Regions from separate parts of the Micromonospora desertarenae genome, predicted to be linked through region 2. Evidence: riboswitches for the same ligand, from Rfam matches in the RefSeq annotation. Region 2 holds a riboswitch; the other holds the start of a gene.

Region 1 (9,746 bases), on a different contig from region 2:
GGCTGGCCATCGTCAGCGAACTCGCCGGGGGCGAGCGCTGCGTGCACGAGCTGGTGGAGCAGCTCGGCGTCGCGCAGCCGCTGGTCTCCCAGCACCTGCGGGTGCTGCGCGGCGCGGGCGTGGTGCGCGGCTCCCGCCGGGGCCGGGAAATCGCGTACACGCTGGTGGACGAGCACGTCGCGCACATCGTGGCCGACGCGGTCAGTCACGCCGGGGAGGGATCATGAGCAGCGGCGCCGCGGTCCGCAACACCCGTCAACGCTCGGCGGTGAGCGCCCTGCTGGCCGAGGTGGAGGGCTTCCACAGCGCCCAGGACCTGCACGCCATGCTGCGCCAGCGCGGCGAGCGGGTCGGGCTGACCACTGTCTACCGGACGTTGCAGGGGCTGGCCGACGCGGGCGAGATCGACGTGATGCGGCCGCCCGGCGGCGAGCACCTCTACCGCCGGTGCAGCGAGGGGCACCACCACCACCTGGTCTGCCGGGCCTGCGGCCGGACGGTCGAGGTGGCCGGCCCGGCGGTGGAGACCTGGGCCGAGCGGGTGGCCGCCCAGCACGGCTACGCCGACGTCAGCCACACCCTGGAGATCTTCGGCACCTGCCCGGACTGCGCCCGCTGACGCCGCCGGGGCCACCCCTTCCCGGGCGGCCCCGGCGGGATGCCGCCGGCGGCCGGCCGTGGCACGCTGTCCGGCGTGAAGATCTACGCTGATCGCTTCCCCACCGCCGTCCGACAGCTGATCACCGACCTGCTCGTCGTCGCCTGGGTGTACGCCGCCGTCCGCGGCGCGCTCTGGCTGCACGACCTGGTGCAGAAGCTCGCCGTACCCGGGCAGAAGCTGGAGGGGGCCGGCGGCGGGCTGGCCGACAACCTGGCCGAGGCGGGCGGCAAGGTCGGCCGGGTGCCGCTGGTCGGTGACGAACTGACCGCGCCGTTCGAGCGGGCCGCCGGGGCCGCCCGGTCGCTGGCCGAGGCCGGCCGGGACCAGCAGGAGCTGGTCGACCAGCTGGCTCTGGCCCTGGCCGTCGCGGTGCTCGTCTTCCCGCTCGGCCTGGTGCTCTTCGGCTGGCTGCCGCTGCGGGTGCGCTGGATGCGCCGCGCCGGATCCGCCGCGAAGCTGGCCGCCGCCCCGGCCGGCCGGGACCTGCTGGCCCTGCGCGCGCTGGCCACCCAACCGCTGGGCCGGCTGACCCGGATCGCGCCGGACGTGGCCGAGGCGTGGCGGCGCGGCGACGACGCCACGGTCGACGCGCTGGCCGCACTGGAACTGCGCCAACTCGGCCTGCGCGGGGGCCGCTAAGGTCGTCGGGTGTTCTACTTCCTGGTCGTCATCGCCGTCCTGCTGCTCGTCTACGCCGCCGTCCTGGTCAACTTCGTCCGCAAGGGTCGCAAGATCCCGCCGCAGGCGTACCTGGGGCTGGCCGCGCTGAACGGGCTGATCCTCGCGGCGGTCCTGGCCTGGGCCATCGCCCGCTGACCCCGGCAGCCGGCTGAGGCGGCGCCGGCACGCCCCGGCGCCGGACAGCCGAACACGCGCCTCGGCGCGGAAGGCCGAGCACCCGCCCCGGCGCGGACAACCGAGGCACCCGGCGCGGACGGCCGAGGCCCGCGCCTCGACGCGGGCGGCCGGGGCGCGGGCTGGGGCGGGGCGGTCAGCCGACGGTCAGCGCGGTGGCGGTACCCGGCGGCGGACGTCGGTGGCGGTGGACGGGCCGGGCGACCAGCGGGCCACCCAGGGCAGGTCGTCGGCCGGGGTGATGACGCCGGACTCCAGGTCGGCGTAGCGCCCGTCGAGGATCCGCTTCGCGGCGGCCGTGTCGACCGAGTCGGTGTTGTCCCACAGCGCGGTGAAGAGCGCGTCGACCCGGACCCGGGCCTGCCGGCAGAACAGGTCGGCCAACTCCACGTTCTCCGGCCGGCTGTCCCGCTCGGCGTACGCCCGGACGCAGACCGCGGACATCGCGAACAGTTCGGCGCCGATGTCCACCACGCGGCCGAGGAACGCCTGCTTGCGTTCCATCCGGCCCTGCCAGCGGGACATCGCGTAGAACGTCGAGCGGGCCAGCTTGCGGGAGTAGCGCTCCACCTGCCGCAGGTGCCTGGCGAGCGGCCCGAACTCGGCGTACGCGCCGGGGGTCTGGCCCCGGCCGACGGCGAGGGTGGGCAGCCACTTCGCGTAGAAGGCCCCGGCCCGGGCACCGGCCCGCGCCTTGCGGCCGAGCCCGGCGTCCGGGTCGATGATGTCCCCGGCGACGGAGAGGTGCGCGTCGACCGCCTCCCGGGCGATCAGCAGGTGCATGATCTCGGTCGAGCCCTCGAAGATCCGGTTGATCCGCAGGTCGCGCAGCAGTTGCTCGACCGCGGCCGGGCGCTCGCCCCGGGCCGCCAGCGACTCGGCCGTCTCGTAGCCGCGACCACCCCGGATCTGGATCAGGTCGTCGGCGATCCGCCAGGCCATCTCGCTGGCGTAGAGCTTGACCAGCGCCGCCTCGATCCGGATGTCGTTGCGGTCGTCGTCGGCCAGCAGGCAGCACAGGTCGAGCATCGTCTCCATGCCGTACGTGGTGGCGGCGATGAAGGAGAGCTTCTGGGCGACCGCCTCGTGCTCACCGACCGGCCGGCCCCACTGCACCCGCTCGGCGGCCCAGCCCCGGGCCACGTGCAGCGCCCACTTGCCGGCCCCGACGCACATCGCCGGCAGCGACAGCCGGCCGGTGTTGAGGGTGGTCAGGGCGATCTTCAGCCCCTTGCCCTCGCCGCCGATCACGTTCTCCTTGGGCACGAAGACGTCGTGGAACCGGGTGACGCTGTTCTCCAGGCCGCGCAGGCCGAGGAAGGCGTTGCGCCGTTCGATGGTGATGCCCTCGCTGTCGCCCTCGACCACGAAGGCGGTGATGCCGCCGCGGCGCCCCTCGGCGGCCGGCACCCGGGCCATCACCACGAGCAGGGTGGCGACGGTGCCGTTGGTGGCCCACAGCTTGACGCCGTTGAGCCGGTAGCCGGTGCCGTCCTCGGTCGGCTCGGCGGTGGTGGCCAGCCGGGCCGGGTCGGAGCCGACGTCCGGCTCGGTGAGCAGGAAGGCGGAGACCTCGCCGGCGGCCAGCCGGGGCAGGAAGCGCTGCTTCTGCTCGTCGGTGCCGAACATCTTCAGCGGCTGCGGCACCCCGATGGACTGGTGCGCCGAGAGCAGCGCGCCGATCGCCGGGCTCACCGAGCCGGCCAGCATCAGGGCGCGGCAGTAGTGCAGGTTGCTCAGCCCCAGCCCGCCGTACTTCCGGTCGATCTTCATGCCGAACGCGCCGAGCCGGGCCAGGCCATGGAAGACCTCGTCGGGAATGGACGCGTCGCGCTCGATCGCGGCGCCGTCCACCTCGGTGGTGAGGAACCCGCGGAGCCGGCCGAGGAACTCCTCGGCCCGCTCGGCGTCGGCCGGGTCCGAGCGGGGCCAGGGGTTGATCAGGTCGAGCCGGAACCGGCCGAGGAAGAGTTCCTTGCCGAAGCTGGGACGGTCCCAGGTGGACTCCCGGGCCGCCTCGGCGACCTGGCGGGCCTCCTTTTCGGAGACCTGACCCGCCTCGGTCGGCAGTGGCCCGGCGACGCCGGGTGTGGTCACGCCGTCGGCGGGGGTGGGCTGGTCGGGGCCGGCGCCGTCGGGCGCGGATCGGCTGTTCTGCGTCGTGGTCACGGTTGCCCCCTCGAACCTCGGTCCGGCTGCGTCAACGTGCTCGACACACGCAACGCTACCCCCGGGTGTTACCCAGGGGTAGCGTTACGTAAAGATCGAGTTTTCTCGACGCGGTCGGTGCCGAGCCACCCGGCTCAGTCGCCGGGGATGCTCCGCGGGTCGTCCTCCTCGTCGTCGATGTCTTCGCCCCAGTTGCGCCGGGCGAACGGCAGGATCACCCAGAAGGTGAGGAACCACAGGCCGGTGACGCCGCTGAGCACCAGGGCGATGCTCCGGTCCAGCACGAAGTCGGTGATCAGCAGCACCGCGCTGACCATCGAGATCAGCATGAAGGCGAGGCCGGCACTGGCCATCCGGTGGGCGAACCGGACCAGCTCCGGCTTGCGCCCCTGGCGGAACAGCGCCCGGTGGAACGCCACCGGCGAGATGATCATCGCGGTCGCGGCCGCCGCCGCCAGCAGCGAGACGATGTAGACGTCCTTCTGGAAGCCGCTGGTGCTGGTGAAACCGTTGCTGAACGGCAGGGTGAGCAGGAAGGCGAAGAGGATCTGCACACCGGTCTGGGCGACCCGCAACTCCTGGAGCAGGTCGGCGAAGTTGCGCTGCCAGCGCTGCCGCTCGGTTTCCTTCGACACGGGGGCCACCTCCGGTGAGACGCTACTGCCGGCGGGGTCCAGCCCGCCGGCAGCAACGCTGATGCCCCACCGCACGCGTCACGAAACCGGCTCACAACCGGCGCCGCACGGCACCGCGCCGGGGCCTCCCGGCTCACGCCCCGCGGCGGATCCGGCCGGCGTACCGGGCCTCCAGCTCGTGGTTGTGCTCGTCGCCGCCGGCGATGTTGGCCGACAGGTAGACCGGCGGGCGCTCCCCCGCCGCCAGCAGCCGGGCCACCACCTCGACGGTGATCTGCTGGGCCAGCAGCGCGGCGGTGATCGACGAGACCGCACCGACCGCGCCGCCGCCGGGCAGCGGCAGGGTGGCGTCGCCGTACGGGGCGCCGTTGTCCAGCACCACGTCGGCGAAGTCGGCGAGCTTGCGCCCCGACGGGTGCCGCGAGGTCATCTGCGCGGAGTGCTGAGCCGAGGTGATCGCCACCAGGGCGTGCCCCTTCTCCTTCACCAGGGACGCGAACTCCACCATCGCCCCGTTGACCCCCGAGTTGGAGGCCAGCACGAAGACGTCCCCGGGGCGGACCGGGGCGAGGTCGTAGAGCTTGTGCGCCACCGACGGGTCCCGCTCCAGGGTCGGGCCGAGCAGGTCGACCGGCTCGCCGCCGAGCAGCACCAGGTCCCGCAGGGCGATCCGGTTGGTCGGCACCAGCCCGCCGGCCCGCCCGGCGATCTCCATCGCCAGCGCCTCCGAGTGCCCGGTGCCGAAGGCGTGCACCACACCGTCCGCGCGCACCGCCCCGGCGATCAGGTCGGCCGCCCGACCGACCGCCTCGCGCTGGCTGGCGGCGACCCGGCCCATCGTCTCGGTCACCACTGCCAGGTAGTCCTCGGCACTCACCGTCATGCTTCCTCCGTCCATCGCTGCCTGCACCTCGCGTCGGCGTCAGGCCAGTCCGCGTACCCGGGCCAGGATCGCCTCGGCCAGCGGCGCCGGCGCCTCGTCCGGGATCCAGTGGCTCACCCCGGGCAGTTCCACGAAGCGGTAGTCCCCGGTCACCCGCGCGGCGCACGCCTCGGCGGCGGTCCGGCCGATCGCCACGTCCTGGTCGCTCCAGACGAACGTGGTCGGCACGGTCACCGGGCCGGTGGCGGCCAGCTCCGACCGCGACGGCATCGCCCGGTACCAGTTCAGCGCCGCGGTGAGCGCGCCCGGCTCGCGCATCGGCTCGGCGTACGCCGCCACCCGGTCGGCGTCGCCGACCCCGCCGAGCATCCGGCGCAGCGCCGTGGCGTTCAACCCGAGCAGCACCTTCTCCGCCTTGCCGGGCTGCCGGAACAGCACGATGTACGCCGAGCGCACCTTCTGCTGCGGGTCGTTGGCCAGCGCGTACGCCATGGCGGCCGGGTGCGGCACGGAGACCGCGGTCAGCGTGCGCACCCGCTCCGGGTGCCGGACGGCCAGTTCCCAGCCGACCAGCGCGCCCCAGTCGTGGCCGACCACGTGCGCGGTCCGCGCGCCGAGGGCGTCCAGCACGGCCAGCGCGTCGGCGACCAGCTCCGCCATCCGGTACGCCTCGACCGCCTCCGGCCGCGCGCCGGGCGAGTAACCGCGCTGGTCCGGCGCGTACGTGCGCAGCCCGGCGGCGTGCAGCGCGGGGACCACGTCGTCCCACTCCCCGCCGTGCTGCGGGAAGCCGTGCAGCAGGAGCACGGGCTCGCCGTCCTCCGGACCGCCGGCGCGTACCTCGAACCGCAACTGCCGGGCGTCGATGCGCATGATCGGCAGCCTACCCAGGCCGGCGCGGGCGACTCGTCCCGGCGCTGCCGGCGGTGCTAGCGTCTGCCGGGACAACTTCACATCCGACAGGGGAGCGCACAGCGCTGAGAGTGCGGGCACCACCCGCAGACCCTCGAACCTGATCTGGGTAATGCCAGCGCAGGGAGTTCGGTCGACCTCCAGCCGCGCCGCCGTCCGGGACACCGGGCGCGGCGTGCGTCTTCTCCTGGTTCGCACTCAGGACTGGGAGCACTCATGACTCACCCCACCAGCAACCGGTGGCGCACCATCGACATCGTCGTGGCCGCGGTGATCGCGGTCGCCTTCGGCGTCATCTTCTGGGCCTGGGGCCTGCTCTGGCGGGCCGTCGACCCGGCGTTCGCGTTCTTCCCGGCCGGCCAGGCGGTCATGTACGGCGTCTGGCTGGTGCCGGCGGTGCTCGGCGGCCTGGTCATCCGCAAGCCCGGCGCGGCGCTGTTCTGCGAGGCGGTCGCCGCGACGATCTCCGCACTGCTCGGCTCCGAGTGGGGCGGCATCACCATCGTCCAGGGCCTGATCCAGGGCCTCGGCGCCGAGCTGGCCTTCGCCGCCTTCCGGTACCGCTCGTTCCGGCTGCCGACCGCGCTGCTCGCCGGCGCGCTGACCGGCCTCGGCGCGGCGCTGTTCGACTTCTTCGTCTGGAACGTCGACTACGCGCTGGGCAGCTACCGGATCCCGTACGCGCTGCTGACCGTGGTCAGCGCCGCGGTCGTCGCCGGCGCCGGCGGCTGGTACCTCACCCGCGCCCTGGCCGGCACCGGCGCCCTGGACCGCTTCCCCGCCGCCCGCGACCGCACCCCGGTCTGACCCGCCCACCATGCACCCCCACCCCCGCCCCACCGCGTCGATCACGAAGTTGTTGCCCTCCGCAGCGGCCTGTCGTGGTGGCAACTTCATGGTCAACCCTGGCCGGGCGGGGGTGGGGGTGTGAGTTCCGTGCTGGTGCGGGGGTTCGGGTGGCGGCACGCCGGGCGGCGGGCGTGGGCGGTGCGGGGGGTGGACCTGCGGGTGGAGAGCGGGGAGCGGGTGCTGCTGCTCGGGCCCTCGGGGGCCGGCAAGAGCACGCTGCTCGCCGCGCTGGCCGGCCTGCTGCCCGAGGACTCCGGTGAGCAGGAGGGCACCGTCGAGATCGACGGGCTCGACCCGCGCAAGGGCCGGGAACGGGTCGGCATCGTCTTCCAGGACCCGGAGAGCCAACTGGTGATGGCCCGCAGCGGCGACGACGTCGCGTTCGGGCTGGAGAACCGGGGGGTGCCCGCCGGGGAGATCTGGCCCCGGGTGGACGAGGCGCTGCGCCGGGTCGGCTTCCCGTACCACCGGGACCGGCCCACCGCCGCGCTCTCCGGCGGCGAGCAGCAGCGCCTCGCCCTGGCCGGGGTGCTCGCCCTGCGCCCCGGCCTGCTGCTGCTCGACGAACCCACCGCCAACCTCGACCCGGCCGGCGCCGCGCTGGTCCGCGACGCGGTCGCCGGGGCGGTGGACGCCGACACCACGCTGATCCTGGTCGAGCACCGGGTCGCCGACGCGCTGCCGCTGGTCGACCGGGTGGTGGTGCTGGAACCCGGCGGCGGCGTCCGAGCCGACGGCACCCCGGAGGCGGTGTTCGGCGCGCACGGCGACGCGCTCGCCGCCGAGGGGGTCTGGGTGCCGGGCCGTCCGGTGCCGCCGCGCCGCGCCACCGCGCCGGCCGGCGACCCGCTGCTCGCCGCCGACCGGCTCGGCCTGCCGCCCCGGCTGGCCCCCACCGACCTGGCGGTACGCGCCGGCGAGGCGCTCGCCGTGCTCGGCCCGAACGGGGCCGGCAAGTCGACCCTGGCCCTGCTGCTCGGCGGGCTGCTCCGGCCCGGCGCCGGCACGGTGGCCGCGAGCCCGGCGCTGGCCGGCCCGGACGCCCGCACTCCCCCGCACCGGTGGCGGGCCCCGGCGCTGGCCCGCCGGATCGGCTCGGTCTTCCAGGATCCCGAGCACCAGTTCGTCACCGGCACGGTCTTCGACGAGCTGGCGCTGGGTCCGCGCCGCACCGGCTCGCCCGAGCCGGCGGTACGCGCCACCGTGGACGCGCTGCTCGCCCGGCTGCGGCTGGAGCGGCTGGCCGGCGCCAACCCGTACACCCTCTCCGGCGGCGAGGCGCGGCGGCTGAGCGTGGCGACCGCGCTGGCCACCGCGCCCCGGCTGCTGATCTGCGACGAACCCACCTTCGGCCAGGACCGGCGGACCTGGCTGGAGCTGGTGGACCTCTTCGCCGAGCTGCGTGACGCCGGGCACGGCGTGGTCACGGTGACCCACGACCCGGAGTTCGTCGCCGCGCTGGCCGACCGCACCCTCACCGTGAGCCGTCCGTGATCACGCTGGAGCCGGTCGCCGCGCCGGACGCCCCGCTGGCCCGGCGCAACCCGGTGGCCAAGCTGGCCGCGGCGCTGGTCTTCTCGTTCATCATGATCGCCACCCTGGACCCGGTGGCGCCGGCCATCGCGGTCGCCGCCGAACTGGCCGTGCTGCCGCTGTTCGGGGTCCGGTTCCGGGTGCTGGCCCGGCGGGCCTGGCCGCTGCTGCTCGGTGCGGTGGGCATCCTGGTCACCCTGGTGCTCTTCGCCGCCGAGCGGTCCGGCCGGGTGCTGGTGGAGGCCGGTCCCGCGGTGGTCACCTCCGGGGTGCTGCTCACCGCGCTCGGCCTGGTGCTGCGGATGTTCGCGGTGGCGCTGCCCGGCGTGATCGTCTTCGCCACCACCGACCCGACCGACCTGGCCGACGCGCTGATCCAGAACGCGAAGGCGCCGGCCCGGTTCGCCATCGGGGCGCTGGCCGCGTTCCGGCTGGTGCCGCTGCTCGGCCAGGAGTGGCAGATGATCAGCCTGGCCCGGCGGGCGCGCGGGGTGGACGCCGGACGCAACCCGCTGGCGAGGCTGCGGCTCTTCGTCTCGACCGCTTTCGCGCTGCTGGTCGGGGCGATCCGGCGGGGCACCCGGCTGGCGGTGGCGATGGACGCCCGGGGCTTCGACGCGGACACGCCGCGCACGGTCGCCCGGCGGCAGCGGTTCGGCGCCGCCGACGTGCTGCTGATCGCCGGGGCGGCGGCGGTGGCCGGCGCGGCCCTGACGGTCAGCGTGCTGCTCGGCACCTTCCGCCCGCTGATCGGCTGACCGGCCGCGCCGGGTGGAAGGGTCACCGCCGGTGGGTGGCGGTACCGGGTGGAGGGGCCACTGCCGGCGGGGCAGCGGCACCTCCACCCGGGGTGCCGGTCAGCTGCGCCGGAAGGCGTACCGGCGGGTCTGCCCGGCTCGCTGGCCGCGACCGGCGGCCTTGCCGCCGCCGAGGACCGGCGGACCGGCCTTCGGGGCGGTGGGCCGGGTGGCCGGCAGCACCGGACCGGCCGGCGACACCGGCGCGATCGCCACCTGGTCGAGGTTGACCGGCGTCAGGTCCGCGACCGACGGCGTGGGCAGGGCGCTGCGGGACTTCTTCGGATTGCGCTTGGCGGGCATCCGGTGCCTCCTTGTCTGCGGACCGTTCCGGCCGGCGCTGGGCGCGGGCGACGGGACGACCCGGCTCGTCAGGTGACCGTCGGGCGACGGTCGTACGGATTCGGGACTGCTCGCCGGGACCGACCACGGAGGACACCACCGCCGACGCG
Region 2 (9,746 bases):
TCGCGCCCGGCACCCGGCCGGTGGCGGTGAAGAACTCGGCCTGCTTCCGCTTGGGCTGGAGCTGCTCGATGGCCCGGCCGGTGAGCGGCCCGGCGCCCTCGGCGCCGCCCAGGTCGGTGTAGGTGGCCTCGAAGACGGCGAAGACGTTCGCCTCGGCGCCGTGCCCGGAGGCCAGCGACGTCTGGACCGTGCCGGTGCAGCCGGTGTGCTGCTCCAGCGGGTGGGCGTGCTCGTCGTGGCCGAGCAGCACCTGGAGCCGGACCCGGTCGCAGTCGATCTCCGCGTCCTCGGGGTCGGTGACCGTGACCGTGTAGCGGACCTGGTCGCCCCAGTCGAAGAAGCCGCCATCCGGCGGGAACTCGATGGTCACCGTCGGCGCGGTGTTGCCCACCGTGACCGGTACGTTGGCCACCGCTGTCCGGCCCTTCGGGTTAATGACGGTTAGCTGCGCGTTGTACGTCCCGGCGCTGGTGTAGGTGTGCGTCGGGTTCGGCTCGGTGGCGGACTGCCCGTCGCCGAACGTCCAGGCGTAGCTGAGCGTGCCGCCGTCCGGGTCGCGGGAGCCCGCGCTGGAGAAGGCGACGGTCAGCGGCGCCGGGCCGGAGGTCGGCTCGGCGCTGGCCTCCGCGATCGGGGCCCGGTCGCCGGCGATGTAGTCGATCCGGTAGACGCCGGAGTTGTCGTTGTTGCCGCCGAAGCCACTGCCCCACTCGATGAGGTAGAGCGCGCCGTCCGGACCGAACTCGAAGTCCATCGGCCGGAGCATGGTCATCCCGGTGAGGAGCTGGTTGATGTCGACGAGGCTCCTGCCGTCACCGGTGAGCTGCATCGTGTACATCTTCGACTGGTTCCACTCGCCGAAGAGCGCCTTGCCGTCGTAGTACGCCGGCCACTTGCGGTCCGAGTTCAGCTCGGCGTCGTACCGGTAGACCGGGCCGCCCATCGGCGCACCGCCGCCGCCGATCTCCGGGAACCGCGGGTTGCCGCTGTAGTCGTAGTCGACGGTGGCCGGGATGGCCGGCGGCAGGTTGGTGAGGCCGGTGTTGTTGGGCGAATCGTTCACCGGCGCGGCGCAGTCGAACTTCGGCCCGCTGGGGCCGGACGGGAACGTGTAGTCGTTGTAGGCGTAGTTCGCCCCGGTGCAGTACGGCCAGCCGTAGTTGCCCGGCGTGCCGACGATGTTCCACTCGACGGTGCCCTCGGGGCCGCGGTCGGGGTTGGCGGCGCTGGCGTCCGGCCCGTAGTCGGCGGCGTAGAGGGTGTCGGTGGCCGGGTCGATGCCGATCCGGAACGGGTTGCGGAAGCCCATCGCGTAGATCTCCGGCCGGGTCTTCGCGGTCCCCGCCGGGAACAGGTTGCCGGTCGGGACGGTGTACGTCCCGTTGTCCTCCGGGTGGATCCGGAGCACCTTGCCGCGCAGGTCGTTGGTGTTGCCGGAGGTGCGCTGCGCGTCGTAGTCCTGCCGCCCCGGCCGCTCGTCGATCGGGGTGAACGCGTTGGACTCGAACGGGTTGGTGTTGTCGCCGGTGGCCAGGTAGAGGTTGCCGGCGCTGTCGAAGGCCATGCTGCCGCCGGCGTGGCAGCAGGTGTTGCGCTGGGTGTCCACCCGCAGCACCTGCTTCTCGCTCGCCGGGTCGATGCTGTCGCCGGTCACCGTGAACCGGGAGAGCAGGTTGCGGGCGATCCCGTCGTTCGGGGCGTAGTAGAGGTAGACCCAGTTGTTGGTGGCGAAGTCCGGGTCGAGCCGGATGCCGATCAGGCCGTCCTCGTTGCCGGTGAACACGTCCAGGTCGAGCGCGGTGACCGTGTTGCCGGTGTCCGGCCTGACGATCTGCACCCGGCCGTCGCGCTCGACGTAGAAGACCCGCCCGTCCGGGGCGACGTCCAGCTCCATCGGGTTGCTGGTGTTGCTGTCCAGGGTCACCTTCTCGAAGCTGGCGGTCAGCGACGCGCCGCAGTCGGCGTCCGCCACCCCGGCCGCGGAGCGGATGCCGCCGAGCAGGTGGGCCAGGAACTGCGGTTCGGCGTACGACTCCCGGGTGTGCCCGCCGCCGGTGTACCAGGCGCGGCCGCCCTGGAAGTCGTGGCACCAGGCGATCGGGTGGTCGGCGCCCATCGCCCCCGCGCCGGGGGAGTAGCTGGTCTCGTCCAGGCTGGCCAGCACGTGTACGTCGGGGCGCGGGTTGGACTGGTAGTTGTACCACTCGTCGAACCGGGACCAGCGCTCCGGCAGCCCGGCGGTGGCCGGGTGGGCGTGGTCCTCCACCTTGACCGTGGCCTGCTGGTTCGCCGGGTGGCTGGCGAAGTACGCGCCGACCAGGTCGCCGTACCAGGCCCAGCTGTACTCGGTGTCCGAGGCGGCGTGGATGCCGACGTAGCCGCCGCCGGCGCGGATGTAGCGCTCGAAGGCGGCCTGCTGCTCGCCGTCGAGGACGTCGCCGGTGGTGGAGAGCCAGATCACCGCGCGGTACCGGGCGAGGTTGTCGTCGCTGAACGCGGCGCCGTCCTCGGTCGTGTCGACGGTGAACCCGTGCTCGGCGCCGAGCTGCTGGATGGCGGCGATGCCGGTCGGGATGGAGTCGTGCCGGAAGCCGGCGGTCTTCGAGAACACCAGCACCGAGAACGGCTCGTCGGCCGCCGGCGCGGCTGCGGCCGGCGGCGCGGCGGGCGCCGTCCGTGGCTGGGTCTGCGCGGCGGGCGCCGTCAGCGGCGCGGCCTGCGCGGCGGGTGCGGTCTGCGCGGGGGGTGCGGCCTGCGCGCCGGGGACGCCGAACAGGGTGGTCGCGGTGAGCGCGAGGGGTAGCAGGGTGGCCAGGACGGGTAGACGGGCACGACGAGATCGGGACACGCCGCCTCCTATGTCGCTGTGGACAGGGATCGCGGGGGCCGGCTCGCCGAAGACCGTCCCGGATGGACCGGAGCGGACACCGTGCCAGGATGTCCGCACCAGCATTTTGTCGAATCGCTGAACAAATTAATCCCGCTGGATCCGTTGCGGGCAAGATGCCGGCTGGTAACGGTTTGGCAACGGCGAGCGACATTCCGAACAGGACCGTACGAAGTGCTCCGTCGCCAGGAGGCATCGAGGGTCGTTCACCGCGCCGGACCGGCGTCCTGCGATTGCCGAACCCCGTCTTGGCAGGCCGGCGGATCTGTCGTACGGTGACACCGACGTAACCCACGGGAGCCCGGTGGACCGGGCTGAGAGGGGGGCTGGAAGCCCCCGACCGTCGAACCTGATCCGGGTAATGCCGGCGCAGGGAGGAGTGTTGCCGTGCCGTCCCTTGGGCGACTGCATCTGGTCACCGACACCCGACCCGGGCGGGATCCGCTCACCGTGGTCCGGGCCGCCCTCGCGGTGGCCCGCGCCGAGCTGGTGGTGCAGGTCCGGGTGGCGGACTCCGCGACCGACCGGGAGGCGTACGACCTGGCCCGCCGGGTGGTCGCGCTCTGCGCCGGGTACGGCGCGACCTGCCTGGTCAACGACCGGCTGCACGTGGCGCTGGCGGTGGGCGCCGCGGGCGGCCACGTCGGCGCCGACGACCTGCCGGTCGGCGCGGCCCGCCGGGTGCTCGGCTCCGCCGCCGTGCTCGGCGCCACCGCGCGGCACCCGGGCACCGCCACCGAGTCGGTGGCCGCCGGCGCCAGCTACCTCGGCGTCGGCCCCTGCCACCCGACCAGCACCAAGATCGGCCTGCCGGACCCGATCGGCCCGGCCGGGGTGGCGGCGGTCGCCGCCGCGGTGGACGTGCCGGTGATCGCCATCGGCGGGGTCACCGCCGCGACCGTGCCGGCGCTGCGCGCCGCCGGGGCGTACGGGGTGGCGGTGGTCGGCGCGCTCTCCGGTGCCGCCGACCCGGGCCGGGCCACCGCCGAACTGCTCGGGGCGTTGACGTGCTGACCACCGGCCGCCCCGACGTGGCGGTGGTCGGCGCCGGGCCGGTCGGGCTGGCCGTCGCCTGGCGCTGCGCGGCGCGCGGGCTGCGGGTGGTCGTGCACGACCCCGACCCGGGCTCGGGAGCGTCGGCGGTGGCCGCCGGGATGCTCTCCCCGGTCGCCGAGGCGTACTTCGGCGAGCGCGAGCTGACCGGGCTGCTCTGCGCGTCCGCGGCGCGCTGGCCGGCGTTCGCCGCCGAGCTGACCGAGGCGACCGGGCTGCCGATCGGCTACCGGACCGAGGGCACGCTGATGGTCGGGCTCACCGCCGACGACCTGGCCGAGGCGGGCCGGCTCTGGGCGTACCAGCAGGGGCTGGGGCTGCCGGTGACGCCGCTGCGCCCGACGCAGCTGCGTGACCGCGAGCCGGCGCTGGCGCCCCGGGTGCGCGGCGGCGCGCTGGCCCCCACCGACCACCAGGTCGACCCGCGGCTGCTGGTGCCGGCGCTGCGGGCGGCCGCGACCGCGGCCGGCGCGGTGCTGGTGCCGCACGCGGTACGCGACCTGTCCGCGCTGGACGCCCGGGTCACCGTGGTGGCGGCCGGCTGCGGCGCGGCCGCGCTGACCGGGCTGCCGGTCCGGCCGGTGAAGGGGCAGGTGCTCCGGCTGCGCGCGCCGGGCGGCGAGCCGCCGGGCTTCCGGCACGTGATCCGGGGGTACGCCGACGGCGAGCACGTCTACCTCGTCCCCCGGTCCGGCGGCGAGGTGGTGGTCGGGGCGACGGTCGAGGAGCGCGCCGACCGGAGCGTCACCGCCGGCGCCGTGCTGCGGCTGCTCCGCGCCGCCGTCGACCTGCTCCCCGAGCTGGCCGAGTACGACCTGGTGGAGACGGTGGCCGGGCTGCGCCCCGGCACGCCGGACAACGCCCCGATCCTCGGCCCGCTGCCCGGCCGGCCGGACGTGCTCGCCGCCACCGGCCACCACCGGCACGGCATCGTGCTCACCCCGGTCACCGCCGACCTGATCGCCGAGTTGGCCGCCGGGGGCGAGCCGGACCCGCTGCTCGCCCCCTTCGCGCCGGACCGCTTCGGACCGGCCCACCCACCCGCGCCGGCGCCGCCGGCCGGCTCACCCGGGCAGACGACGGAGGAGGACAGGTGGAACTGACGGTGAACGGCGCCGGGCGGACCGTGCCCGGCGGTGCCACGGTGGCCGACCTGGTCGGCGAGGTCACCCCGCAGCGGCGCGGCGTGGCGGTGGCGGTCAACGGCGAGGTGGTGCCGCGCAGCGGCTGGCCGGCGACGGTGCTGCGCGACGGCGACCGGGTCGAGGTGCTCAGCGCCGCCCAGGGCGGGTGAGCGCGGTGACCTTCGACCTGGGCGGTGTCCCCCTCACCTCCCGGCTGATCCTGGGCACCGGCGGCGCGGCCAACCTGCACGTGCTGGAGCAGGCGATCCGGGCGTCCGGCACCGAACTGGTCACCCTGGCGCTGCGCCGGGTGGACACCACCCCCGCCGGGTCGGGCGGGCTGCTGGAACTGCTCGACCGGTGCGGGGTGCGGCTGCTGCCGAACACCGCCGGCTGCTACACCGCCGGCGAGGCGGTCAAGGTGGCGCACCTGGCCCGGGACGCGTTCGAGACCGACTGGGTCAAGCTGGAGGTGATCGGCGACGAGCGCACCCTGCTGCCGGACGGCGTCGAACTGCTGCGCGCCGCCGAGCAACTGGTCGCCGACGGGTTCACCGTGCTGCCGTACACCAGTGACGACCCGGTGCTGGCCCGCCGGCTGGCCGACGTGGGCTGCGCGGCGGTGATGCCCGCCGGGGCGCCGATCGGCTCGGGGCTGGGGGTGTCCAACCCGCACCACATCCGGCTGATCCGGCAGAGCGTTGACGTGCCGGTGATCCTGGACGCCGGGATCGGCACCGCCTCCGACGCCGCGCTGGCCATGGAACTCGGCTGCGACGCGGTGCTGCTGGCCAGCGCGGTGACCCGGGCCGCCGACCCGGTGGCGATGGCCACCGCCATGCGGTTCGCGGTCGAGGCCGGGCGGCTGGCGTACGGGGCGGGCCGGATCGCCCGCCGCTTCCACGCGCTCGCCTCCACCCCCGACGAGGGAAGGCCCGACCTGTGACCGCGCCGCCAGGGCTGGCCGCCGGTCCGCCCGAGGCGGCAGCGGCCCGGCCGGCAGCCGGTCGGCCAGATCTTGGAAGGAAAGGGCCCCCGGAGGGGCCGGAATCTTCCAAGATCTCGGCGGGCGCCGGGTGGGTGCCCGCCGGGGTGGTGGTGATGACCGATCGGCGGCTCGCGCGGCGGCCCCTGGTCGAGGTGCTGGCGGCGGCCGTGAGTGGGGGAGTTCGGTGGGTGGTGCTGCGGGAGAAGGACCTGCCCCGCGCCGAACGGTTGGCGCTCGCGGCGGAGCTGCGCGCGATCCTCGGCGACGTCGGCGGCACCCTGGTCGTCGCCGGGCCGGACCCGCTCGGCGGTGATGCGGTGCACCTGCCGGCTGCCGGCCCGTACCCGCCGCCGCGCGTCGGCCTGGTCGGCCGCTCCTGCCACGACCGGGCCGAGCTGGGCCGACTCACCACAGAGGACTACGTCACCCTCTCGCCGGTACACCCGAGCAGCACCAAACCCGGCTACGGCCCACCCCTGCACCCCCGGGGACTGGCCGAGCTGACCAAGGTAAGCCCGGTGCCGGTCCTTGCTCTCGGCGGCATCGAAACCCCCGACCAGGTGCACGCCTGCGTCCAGGCCGGCGCCCGGGGAGTCGCGGTGCTGGGTGCGGTCATGCGCGCCGACGACCCCACCGAAACAGCCACCACCCTGACCAGAGCTTTCGCGGCGGCGGCCGCCGCGCCGCAGCCACCAACCGCGACCACTCGAGGAGCGACGTGACCCCCACCACCGTCCTCACCGTCGCCGGCTCCGACTCCGGGGGCGGTGCCGGCATCCAGGCCGACCTCAAGGTCTTCGCCGCCCTCGGCGCGTACGGGACCAGCGTGCTCACCGCGGTCACCGCCCAGAACACCCGGGGCGTCGACGCCGTCCTGCCGCTGCCCCCGCGCACGGTCACCGACCAGCTGGAGAGCGTGCTGACCGACTTCGACGTGCGCGCGGTCAAGACCGGGATGCTCGGCAGCCCGGCGGTCGCCGACGCGGTGGCGGTCGCCGCCCGGGACGGCCGGCTGCCGCACCTGGTCGTCGACCCGGTGCTGGTCGCCACCAGTGGACACGCGCTGGGCGTGGTCGCCGCCGTCGAGCGGCTGCTGCCGTACGCCGAGGTGGCGACGCCGAACTGCGCGGAGGCCGCGGCCATCACCGGACGCCCGGTGACCACCGTCGAGGAGATGGTGGCCGCCGCCGAGGCGCTCGCCGCGGGCGGACCGGCGCACGTGGTGGTGACCGGCGGCGACGTGGACACCGACGGCGAGGCGGTCGACGTGCTGCACGGCGGCGGGGTGACCACCCTGCTGCGGGCGCCGCGGGTGGCCACCCGGCACAACCACGGCACCGGGTGCTCGTTCTCGGCGGCCGTCGCGGTCCGGCTGGCGCTCGGCGACCCGGTGCCGGCGGCGGTGCAGGCCGCCAAGGAGTACGTGACCCGCGGGCTGGCCGGCGCGCGGGACTGGACGTTGGGCGCGGGACGCGGCCCGCTGGACCACTTCGGCTGGTCCGCTTGATCACCAGGGAGGCTGTCATGCAGGCACGTCGCAAGGTGTACGTCGAGGGGTCCCGGCCGGACGTGCGGGTGCCGTTCGCCGAGGTGGACCTGACCGGGGACAACCCGCCGGTGCGGCTCTACGACACCTCGGGGCCGGGCGCGGACCCGGCGGTGGGGCTGCCGCCGCTGCGTGGCCCGTGGATCGCCGAGCGCGGGGACGTCGCGCCGGTGCGCGGCCCGGGTACCCCGCTGGCCGGGGTGGCCGGGAAGCGGCCGACCCAGCTCGCGTACGCCCGGGCCGGGATCGTCACGCCGGAGATGGAGTTCGTGGCGATCCGGGAGGGCATGGCGCCGGAGTTCGTCCGCGACGAGATCGCGGCCGGGCGGGCGGTGCTGCCGCTCAACGTCAACCACCCGGAGTGCGAGCCGGCCATCATCGGCAAGGCGTTCCTGGTGAAGGTGAACGCCAACATCGGCACCTCGGCGGTCACCTCGTCGGTCGCCGAGGAGGTGGAGAAGCTGACCTGGGCGACCCGGTGGGGCGCGGACACGGTGATGGACCTGTCGACCGGCAAGCGGATCCACGAGACCCGCGAGGCGATTGTCCGCAACTCGCCGGTGCCGATCGGCACCGTGCCGATCTACCAGGCGCTGGAGAAGGTCGGCGGCGACCCGGTGAAGCTGAGCTGGGAGGTGTTCCGGGACACCGTCGTCGAGCAGGCCGAGCAGGGCGTGGACTACATGACAGTGCACGCCGGGGTGCTGCTGCCGTACGTGCCGATGGCGGTGGACCGGGTGACCGGGATCGTCTCCCGGGGCGGCTCGATCATGGCGGCCTGGTGCCTGGCGCACCACGAGGAGAACTTCCTCTACACCAACTTCCGGGAGCTCTGCGAGATCCTGGCCCGCTACGACGTGACGTTCTCACTGGGTGACGGGCTGCGCCCCGGGTCCATCGCGGACGCCAACGACGAGGCGCAGTTCGCCGAGCTGCGGACGCTCGGCGAGCTGACCCGGATCGCCTGGGAGTACGACGTGCAGGTGATGATCGAGGGCCCCGGGCACGTGCCGATGCACAAGATCAAGGAGAACGTGGACCTCCAGCAGGAGTGGTGCCACGAGGCCCCGTTCTACACGCTCGGTCCGCTGACCACCGACATCGCGCCCGCGTACGACCACATCACCTCGGCGATCGGCGCGGCGATGATCGGCATGTTCGGCACCGCGATGCTCTGCTACGTGACGCCGAAGGAGCACCTCGGGCTGCCGGACCGGGACGACGTGAAGGCGGGCGTGATCGCGTACAAGATCGCTGCGCACGCGGCCGACCTGGCCAAGGGGCACCCCGGGGCGCAGGCCTGGGACGACGCGCTGTCCAAGGCGCGGTTCGAGTTCCGCTGGGAGGACCAGTTCAACCTCTCGCTGGACCCGGAGACCGCCCGGTCGTACCACGACGCGACGCTGCCGGCGCAGCCGGCGAAGACCGCGCACTTCTGCTCGATGTGCGGCCCGAAGTTCTGCTCGATGAAGATCACCCAGGAACTCAAGGAGTACGCGGCCCGCGGCATGCGGGACAAGTCGGAAGAGTTCGTCTCCTCGGGCGGCCGGGTCTACCTGCCGCTGGCCTGAGCCCGCCGCGCGGGCCGGCCGGTCGCGGCGACGCACGTCGCGCCGCCGGCGGGGTGACGGCCGGTGAAAGTGGTTCTCCGTGGTGGAGCCGGCTGCCGACCGTGTGACCGGCGTTGTGGGTGCGGTCGTTGTCGCTCCAGCGACGACAACCGCACCCACACCACGTCAGTCGCGGTGGTGGCGGCCGCTGGAGCGCAGCGAGCGGCGGCCGCTCTCCTGCTCCGGCTCGTTGTCCGCCAGCGGGCGGCCCAGCCCGGCCACCCAGTCGACGTACTCCTCGTCCTGCGCCGCCAGCGGCTCCGCCTCGGTCTCGCCGGCGCCGCTCTCGTCGGTCGTCCGGGCCCGGTTGCGCCGGAACAGCCCGAGCCGGCCGCGGAGCCGCCCGCCGTTCTGTTCGCCCGCGCCGGCCGCCGCGCCATCGGGCGTCGTGTCCTCGCCGCCGGCCGGTCCCTCCGATGTGGCGTCCGTGGGTGCCGTCGGGCCGGCGCGCCGGGCGGTGGCCAGGGCCTCCCAGCTCGCGGCCCGGTCGAGGTCGGGCAGGGGGGCGCGGTGCCGGGGCCGGTGCCCGGTCGTGTCC

Evidence for each region. Region 2 has a riboswitch for thiamine pyrophosphate ahead of SM577_RS05805 (thiamine phosphate synthase). Riboswitches for the same ligand answer to the same signal wherever they lie in the genome.
Region 1: another riboswitch for thiamine pyrophosphate. It lies ahead of SM577_RS30300 (ECF transporter S component); the one in region 2 lies ahead of SM577_RS05805 (thiamine phosphate synthase).

Annotation. Positions count from the first base shown of each region.
Region 1 covers NZ_JAXCFQ010000021.1:81,868-91,613, reverse strand. The annotation lists gene SM577_RS30340 (ArsR/SmtB family transcription factor) at 1-227, shown strand, start outside; gene SM577_RS30335 (Fur family transcriptional regulator) at 224-619, shown strand; gene SM577_RS30330 (hypothetical protein) at 695-1,300, shown strand; gene SM577_RS30325 (hypothetical protein) at 1,310-1,477, shown strand; gene SM577_RS30320 (acyl-CoA dehydrogenase family protein) at 1,664-3,685, opposite strand; gene SM577_RS30315 (DUF6328 family protein) at 3,820-4,320, opposite strand; gene SM577_RS30310 (sugar isomerase domain-containing protein) at 4,454-5,203, opposite strand; gene SM577_RS30305 (alpha/beta fold hydrolase) at 5,243-6,076, opposite strand; TPP riboswitch at 6,155-6,260, shown strand; gene SM577_RS30300 (ECF transporter S component) at 6,332-6,922, shown strand; gene SM577_RS30295 (ABC transporter ATP-binding protein) at 7,043-8,458, shown strand; gene SM577_RS30290 (energy-coupling factor transporter transmembrane component T family protein) at 8,455-9,255, shown strand; gene SM577_RS30285 (hypothetical protein) at 9,355-9,597, opposite strand.
Region 2 covers NZ_JAXCFQ010000002.1:580,426-590,171, forward strand. The annotation lists gene SM577_RS05800 (ThuA domain-containing protein) at 1-2,848, opposite strand, end outside; TPP riboswitch at 3,171-3,280, shown strand; gene SM577_RS05805 (thiamine phosphate synthase) at 3,275-3,901, shown strand; gene thiO (glycine oxidase ThiO) at 3,895-5,043, shown strand; gene thiS (sulfur carrier protein ThiS) at 5,034-5,234, shown strand; gene SM577_RS05820 (thiazole synthase) at 5,231-6,010, shown strand; gene SM577_RS05825 (thiamine phosphate synthase) at 6,166-6,774, shown strand; gene thiD (bifunctional hydroxymethylpyrimidine kinase/phosphomethylpyrimidine kinase) at 6,771-7,559, shown strand; gene thiC (phosphomethylpyrimidine synthase ThiC) at 7,577-9,169, shown strand; gene SM577_RS05840 (hypothetical protein) at 9,335-9,746, opposite strand, start outside.